Rhodoligotrophos appendicifer: one gene and its partner. The main gene of each other region encodes a partner of the protein of the gene in region 2 in a complex. Links are inferred from orthologs where the notes say so. Each region holds a gene or a part of one and is shown on either strand. Other genes may lie near its edges.

Region 1 (3,258 bases), 470 kb from region 2 along the record:
AAAGCGCTGCGTCGGTTCCGGTCATCCACGCTTGGACCCCAAGCGTGGTAAGGCAATCGAACAAACCCTGCCGACGGGCTTCATCGAGATGCGCCGCGACTTCGTCCAGCAGCAGGATCGGCGCATAGCCGCCGAACCCGGCCGCGATGATCCGCGCATGCGCGAGGACGATACCGATCAACAGCGCCTTCTGTTCTCCCGTCGAGCAGAGCCGGGCATCGACATCCTTGGGACCATGCCGCACCATCAGATCGCTCCGATGAGGTCCGTTCAGCGTCCGCCCTGCCCCCGCATCCACTCTCCGCGAATCGTTTAACAGTCTACGATATCGCTCCTCGACATTCACCGCTGGTTCCTCGGTGATCTCGCTCTCCAGGGCCCCATCGATGGCAAATCGCCCCCACGGGAACGCACCCATGCTGGCGCGCCCTGCCGGATCCTGTGCCACGGCGGTGAGTGTATCCACCAGGCTCCTCCGTGACGCTGCGATGGCCACCGCATGTTCGGCCATGGAGGTCTCGATGCTGTCGAGCCAGACGCCGTCGACCTGCCGTTGTTCCAGCAGCCGGTTCCGGTCGCGCATCAGCTTCTCGAAGGCCTGCACGCGGCTCGCATGCTCGGGGTCGATGCCGATGACCAGCCGGTCGAGGAAGCGTCGCCGGTCGGAGGCGGGCCCCATGAACAGCCGGTCCATGGCGGGCGTGATCCACGCCATGCGCACGGCATTTCCCAGCGCCCCGGATCCCCTCTGCTCGCGGCCGTCGATCTTGACCTGGCGGCCTTGCCCGCGCCCCTCGCTGAAGCCGGGTCTCTCGCCCTGCCAGGCCGTTCCGATCCGCAGTTCGGCTTCCGGTCCGTCGAGCCGGGCCGCAATCGCCCACTGACCGCCTTCGCCCCCGTGCCGGGACAGCTCGGGATACGTGGCCGACCGCAGCCCCCGGCCGGGGCAGAGGAGGGAGAGCGCTTCCAGGAGGTTGGTCTTGCCCGCGCCGTTCGGCCCGGTGAGCACCACCAATCCGGCGCCCACATCCAGTCTCAGATGCGCGTAGTTGCGGAAGTCGGTAAGCGTCAGCCTGTTGAGCGCCAGAGCGCGGGGTTTCGACACCGTCAGCGCTCCAATTGAACTCTTAGTATGCGATGGTCTCCATCGGGCAAGCCAGCCGAGCGGCCGCCGAAATATGCCCCCGCCACCCGTCATCTATATGAGGGTTGAACCGCGGTTTTGCAAGCATTTCAGCCGGTTTGGAGCAGCCTCGGGTCTCAGACCCGCATCGGCATCAGCACATAGAGCGCACTGGCATCGTCCGCGTCCCGAATGACGGTCGGCGAACCTGCATCGGCGAGCAGCATCCGCGCATTGTCGCCGCCGAACTGCCCGGCGATATCGAGCAGGTAACGGGCATTGAATCCGATGTCGAGTTCCTCGGAATCATAGTCCGCGGCGACCTCTTCCTCGGCTGATCCGCTTTCGGGATTGTTGACGGTCAGCACCACGCGTCCGCTGCTGATATGCAGCTTCACCGCCCGGCCCTTTTCGCTCGAGATCGTCGACACCCGGTCGACCGCCTGCGCGAAGAGCTTCGTGTCGATCTCGAGAACCTTGTCATTATGCTTTGGAATGACCCGCTCGTAATCGGGAAACGTCCCGTCGATCAGCTTGGAGGTCAGCACGATGCCATCGAAACCGAAGCGGATCTTCGACGCCGACAGGGAGATCTCGACGCTCGCATTCTGGTCGTCGAGCAGCCTGTGCACCTCGAGCACCGTCTTCCGCGGGATGATCACTCCCGGCATGGCGGCCGCGCCGGCAGGCAGGGTCAGCTCGAACTGTGCCAATCGATGGCCGTCGGTCGCAACCGCGCGCAGTTTCGGACCGCCCTCCCCCTCGATGGCATGCAGATAGATGCCGTTGAGATAATAGCGGGTCTCCTCCGTCGAAATGGCGAAGCGGGTCCGCTCGATCATCTTCTTGAGTTCGGCGGCCTGCAGCGTGAAGCTGTTGCTGAAATCGCCGGCGGTCAGATCCGGGAACTCCTCCGGCGGCAGCGCCTGCAGCGCGAAGCGCGAGCGCCCCGCCACCACGGCGATGCGGCCATTGTCCGGCCCCTGCTCGATGACGAGCTGGGAGCCATCCGGCAGTTTGCGCACGATATCGTACAACATATGCGCGGGCGCGGTCGTGGCCCCGGCTTGCGCCACGTCGGCCAAGACGGTCTCCACCACCTCTACATCGAGGTCGGTGGCGCTGAGGCGAACCTCTCCCTCGCTCGCATGGATGAGAACATTCGACAGGATCGGAATGGTGTTCCGACGCTCCACGACGCTCTGCACGTGGTTCAGCGCTTTGAGAAAGGCCGCCCGTTCGATGGTGACCTTCATGGTCGCAACTCCGCTCTTCTAATTCTGCATACTCCGCTTGCCTTCCGCGGCTTTCGCATCCGCCGCAGCGAATCACGATCCGCTGTCGCCAGATTTCCCGATTATTGGAGGACAAGGAGGAGTCTCGGCAATCTGCCCGGTAGACTTTGTACCGGATTTACGGTCGCGGCAAGCCCCGGTGAGTGACTGCGGGATCAATCCGGGGGCTTGGGCGTCGTAACCGTCCTAGGGCTGCTCCAGCAACTTCGTCAGCAGGACCACCTCGCGCTGGAGCTGCTCGTCCTTCTGCAGCAGTTCTTCGACCTTCCGCACCGCATGGAGCACGGTCGAATGGTCCCGCCCCCCGAACCTCCGCCCGATCTCCGGCAGCGATCGTGACGTGAGCCGCTTCGCCAGATACATGCCCACCTGCCGTGGCCGCACGATGGATCGCGCCCGGCGCGGCGAGAGCAGGTCCGACTTCGCCACATTGTAGTGCCGGCCGACGATGCGCATGATGTCGTCGATCTTGATGCGTTGCAGGTCCACAGGTTGCACCAGGTCGCGCAGCGCCGATGCGGCGAGACCGACCGACATCGTCTCCTGGACCACCTGCTGATGCGCGATCACGCGGATGAGTGCACCTTCAAGTTCCCGTCCGCCGCCATTGACCCTGTTGGCGATGAATTCCACCACGTCTTCCGGGACGGCGACGCTGGGATCGCGCTTCACGGCATGCAGAAGGCGCATCGCCAGCATCTGCTTCTTCAGGCCGAGCTCTGGGGGCTGGATATCGACCACGAGCCCTCCCGCCAGCCGCGACCGCATCCGCGCATCGATGCTGTCGAGCTGTGTCGGCGGCACATCGGCGGCCACGATCACCTGGCGTTTCGCATCCAC
Region 2 (3,234 bases):
TCGATGGAGAGATCATTGGGACCCACGCCTTCGATCGCAGACATGACGCCCCCGAGCACGTGGTAAAGGCCGCTATTGGCCCTTGCGCGCTCCAATGCCCAAAGATCACTCACATCCTCCACGACGCAAAGGATTGAGCGATCCCGCCGCGGATCGGAGCAGATGCCACAAGGATCCGTTGTGTCTACATTTCCGCAGTTTCCACAGATCCTCACCGCCTCATCAACCTTCCGCAGGGCAGTAGCGATGGGATCCAGGAGTCGTGCACGATTTTTTATGAGGTGGAGAACAACCCGCCGGGCCGACCGAGGGCCAAGGCCTGGTAGTTTCGCCAAGAGGTGAATAAGGCCTTCGATCTCTTCGCCGACAACTTGTCTGGTCATACCCTCAAAAGCCGAGATTGAGGCCCGGTGGTAAAGCGATACCTCCCGTCAACTCCTTCATCTGCTCGGCGACGACTCCCTCCATCTTCTGCCGGGCATCCGCGTGCGCTGCAATAATCAGATCTTCCAGGATCTCGGGATCGTCGCTGAGAACGGTCGGGTCGAGCTTGATACCTTTCATCGCACCCTTCCCGTTGAGAGTCACGGTCACCAGGCCGGCCCCCGAACTCCCTTCGATGTCCAAGGATTCGAGACGAGACTGCATATCCTGCATACGCGACTGCATGTCTTGGAATTGTTTCATCATGTCGCCGATGTTCTTCATCTCTCAGGAGTCTCCTCTACGAATTTCGTCATCGACGGCATCTTCCGCCAATCTCTGGTCAATGGCCGACAAGTCCTTCACGTCAACGATTTCGGCTCCCTTGAACCGCTCGAGGAACGCCTGCACCGACGGGTGGCTGCGAGCCTCCTCGAAGAGGCTCTCCCTTCGATAACGATCTTGTTCGGCGATAGGTTTCTCACCCCCCGCCTTAGTGACCGATACCATCCATCTTTGACCCGTCCATTGCTCGAGCTTCCTCGACAACTCATTCGCCAGACCCTGTGGGGCTCCGGGTTCGAGGGCGATGTCGAGTTGGCGCGCGCGCATCTGGACGGGTCTCACATACCGTTCCAGGGAATCCTTCAGCTTGAGATCCCGTTTATCTCCCGCCAGCGTGGCGATATCGCGAAACGATGTGAGCCGAACCCCATCATCAACTGTTGTCGGTTGAGAAACCGGCTCTGCGACGGCCAGTATCGTCTGCGAATGTGCTGCAGCTCTCGAAGCGAGAGTGTTCGGGGGCGTTGATTGCCGGGTCTCGATGCTCTGCGGAGGTTGAGAAATGTGTCCAGTCGGCTCCGATTTCTGTTCCGGGCGGCGCGCCACACTACCTTCTGCTATTTCCCGAGGCGTCGGGAGATCAGCGACGTAGGCCATCCTGATGATAACCATTTCGGCCGCAGCCAGGGCATGGCTCGCCTGACTGACCTCCTCCGTTCCCTTGAGCAGCATCTGCCAAGCCCGAGTGAGGACGGGAATAGACAGGCGGTCAGCGAGCGAGGCGCCTTGGAGACGCTCCACTTCTGATCGGGATGGGTCCTGCGCAGAACTTGGCACGACTTTAAGACGAGTGACCCAATGCGTCAGCTCGGCGAGGTCGCCCAGAATTGTCACCGGTTCGGCGCCTAACTCGTAGAGATGCTTGAGTTGACCCAGGGCCGCTGGAACATCGCCCCGCATGACAGTCTCGAACAAGGAGAGCGTTTGCCCACGATCTGCCAAACCCAACATGGAGCGCACCGTGTCGGCGCTCACATGATCGAGCCCGTACGCGATTGCTTGGTCCAGGAGCGAAAGACCATCTCGGACGGAGCCTTCCGACGCCCTTGAGATCAAGGCGAGTGCCTCGTCGTCGGCTGTTACGCCTTCGCTCTCACTGACCCTTCGGAAGTGCTTGATCAGGAGTTCGACATCGAGCCTTTTGAGATCAAACCGCTGACATCGCGAAAGAACCGTCACCGGAACTTTTCTGACTTCTGTCGTGGCAAAGATGAACTTTACGTGCTCCGGTGGCTCTTCGAGCGTCTTGAGCAGCGCATTGAACGCTGCCTTGGAGAGCATGTGAACTTCATCGATGATGTAAACTTTATAGCGGGCATCGATCGGGCGGTAACGCACGCCTTCGATCAACTCTCGAATGTCGTCCACTCCGGTGCGGGACGCAGCATCCATTTCGATGACATCGGGGTGGCGCGACTCCAGAATCGCCGCGCAATGATCGCCGACCTTTTCCATGTGGACAGTCGGGGCGCCTGGGCCGGAATAGTTGAGAGCCCGAGCGATGAGGCGCGCTGTGGTTGTCTTCCCGATCCCGCGGACACCGGTCAGCATGTAGGCCTGAGCGATTCGACCGGTCGCAAACGCATTATCAAGCGTATGCACCATAGCATCTTGGCCGATCAGGTGCTCAAAGGTGGTAGGCCGATACTTCCGAGCCAGGACTCTGTAAGGCGATCCGGGAGCGGCGCTGGCTGAGTTTCCCAAAAGATCCGGCAGCGACGTACCCGGGCGGTCACTGTCGTTTGGAATGGTCAAGATCCGACGATCCGTGCACGAAATATGTTGGTCGGCACAATCCGACTGCGAAAATCCTGCAGTTTTAACGGCAGGCGAGAGGCTGGGCAAACGACCCGTGCCGGATTCGTTAGGGCTGCTTCCTTCCGGACCTGACCCAGTTGGCGAGCGGCACGCCCGCCGCCAGCCTCTCAAGGGGACTATATCAGTATTTTGGGGTGAACGCACAAGCCCTTGCGTGGTATCTTCATTTTTCCAGCAAAGGCATTCGCATTTAATGATTGCCGTCCCGAAGGTCGCCCTCGTAAGCTCCGCTACCTGTCATCCGGGTATCTTGTTTCACATGAAAAATGAAGATTTGCTGGCCTTTACGGGCAATCCGCTCGATCGCATGGCTGTCCGTCGTGTCGATGAGCACTGGCTCCAAGAACAAGTGGGGGCGACAGGCACCATCCACTTGGGTTTTCTGGCCGACCGCCCTCTCCTCTTGGTCGATGATCCCTTGGGGACCAGACCATATTCGATCTCGATGGATTGGGTCAGGGAGCCGGTTTTCCTGGGCAGGAACGACCAAGATGATCTGATGTTCGCCTCGCTCATCACCGAAGGCACGCCAGAGACTGATTTCGGACCCAATGTGAAGGCAATCGACCTCCGCAGCCTGGCCATCCAGGGGATATTGCCGCCGCCGGTCCTCGGCATCTTGGCTCAGGCTCGGACCCTCCTCCATTG

Evidence for each region.
Region 1: the proteins of FKM97_RS02635 (region 2) and dnaN are in contact, whole or in part, in a cryo-EM structure (PDB 8GIZ), measured with the Escherichia coli proteins. The link is inferred for Rhodoligotrophos appendicifer from one-to-one orthologs.

Annotation. Positions count from the first base shown.
Region 1 is NZ_VHKL01000001.1:99,015-102,272, forward strand. What follows is about bases 321-3,258. They hold dnaN (DNA polymerase III subunit beta), read right to left. Parts: upstream 2,380-3,258; coding sequence 1,261-2,379; downstream 321-1,260. Other genes in these bases: recF (DNA replication/repair protein RecF), read right to left, coding at 321-1,105; dnaA (chromosomal replication initiator protein DnaA), read right to left, coding at 2,605-3,258. Outside these bases: more of recF, read right to left, coding at 1-320. UniProt on the Escherichia coli protein: Confers DNA tethering and processivity to DNA polymerases and other proteins. Acts as a clamp, forming a ring around DNA (a reaction catalyzed by the clamp-loading complex) which diffuses in an ATP-independent manner freely and bidirectionally along dsDNA.
Region 2 is NZ_VHKL01000001.1:566,332-569,565, forward strand. Bases 118-3,031 are described here. They hold FKM97_RS02635 (DNA polymerase III subunit gamma/tau), read right to left. Parts: upstream 2,524-3,031; coding sequence 712-2,523; downstream 118-711. Other genes in these bases: recR (recombination mediator RecR), read right to left, coding at 118-383; FKM97_RS02630 (YbaB/EbfC family nucleoid-associated protein), read right to left, coding at 388-708; nudC (NAD(+) diphosphatase), read left to right, coding at 2,846-3,031. Outside these bases: more of recR, read right to left, coding at 1-117; more of nudC, read left to right, coding at 3,032-3,234. UniProt on the Escherichia coli protein: Part of the beta sliding clamp loading complex, which hydrolyzes ATP to load the beta clamp onto primed DNA to form the DNA replication pre-initiation complex.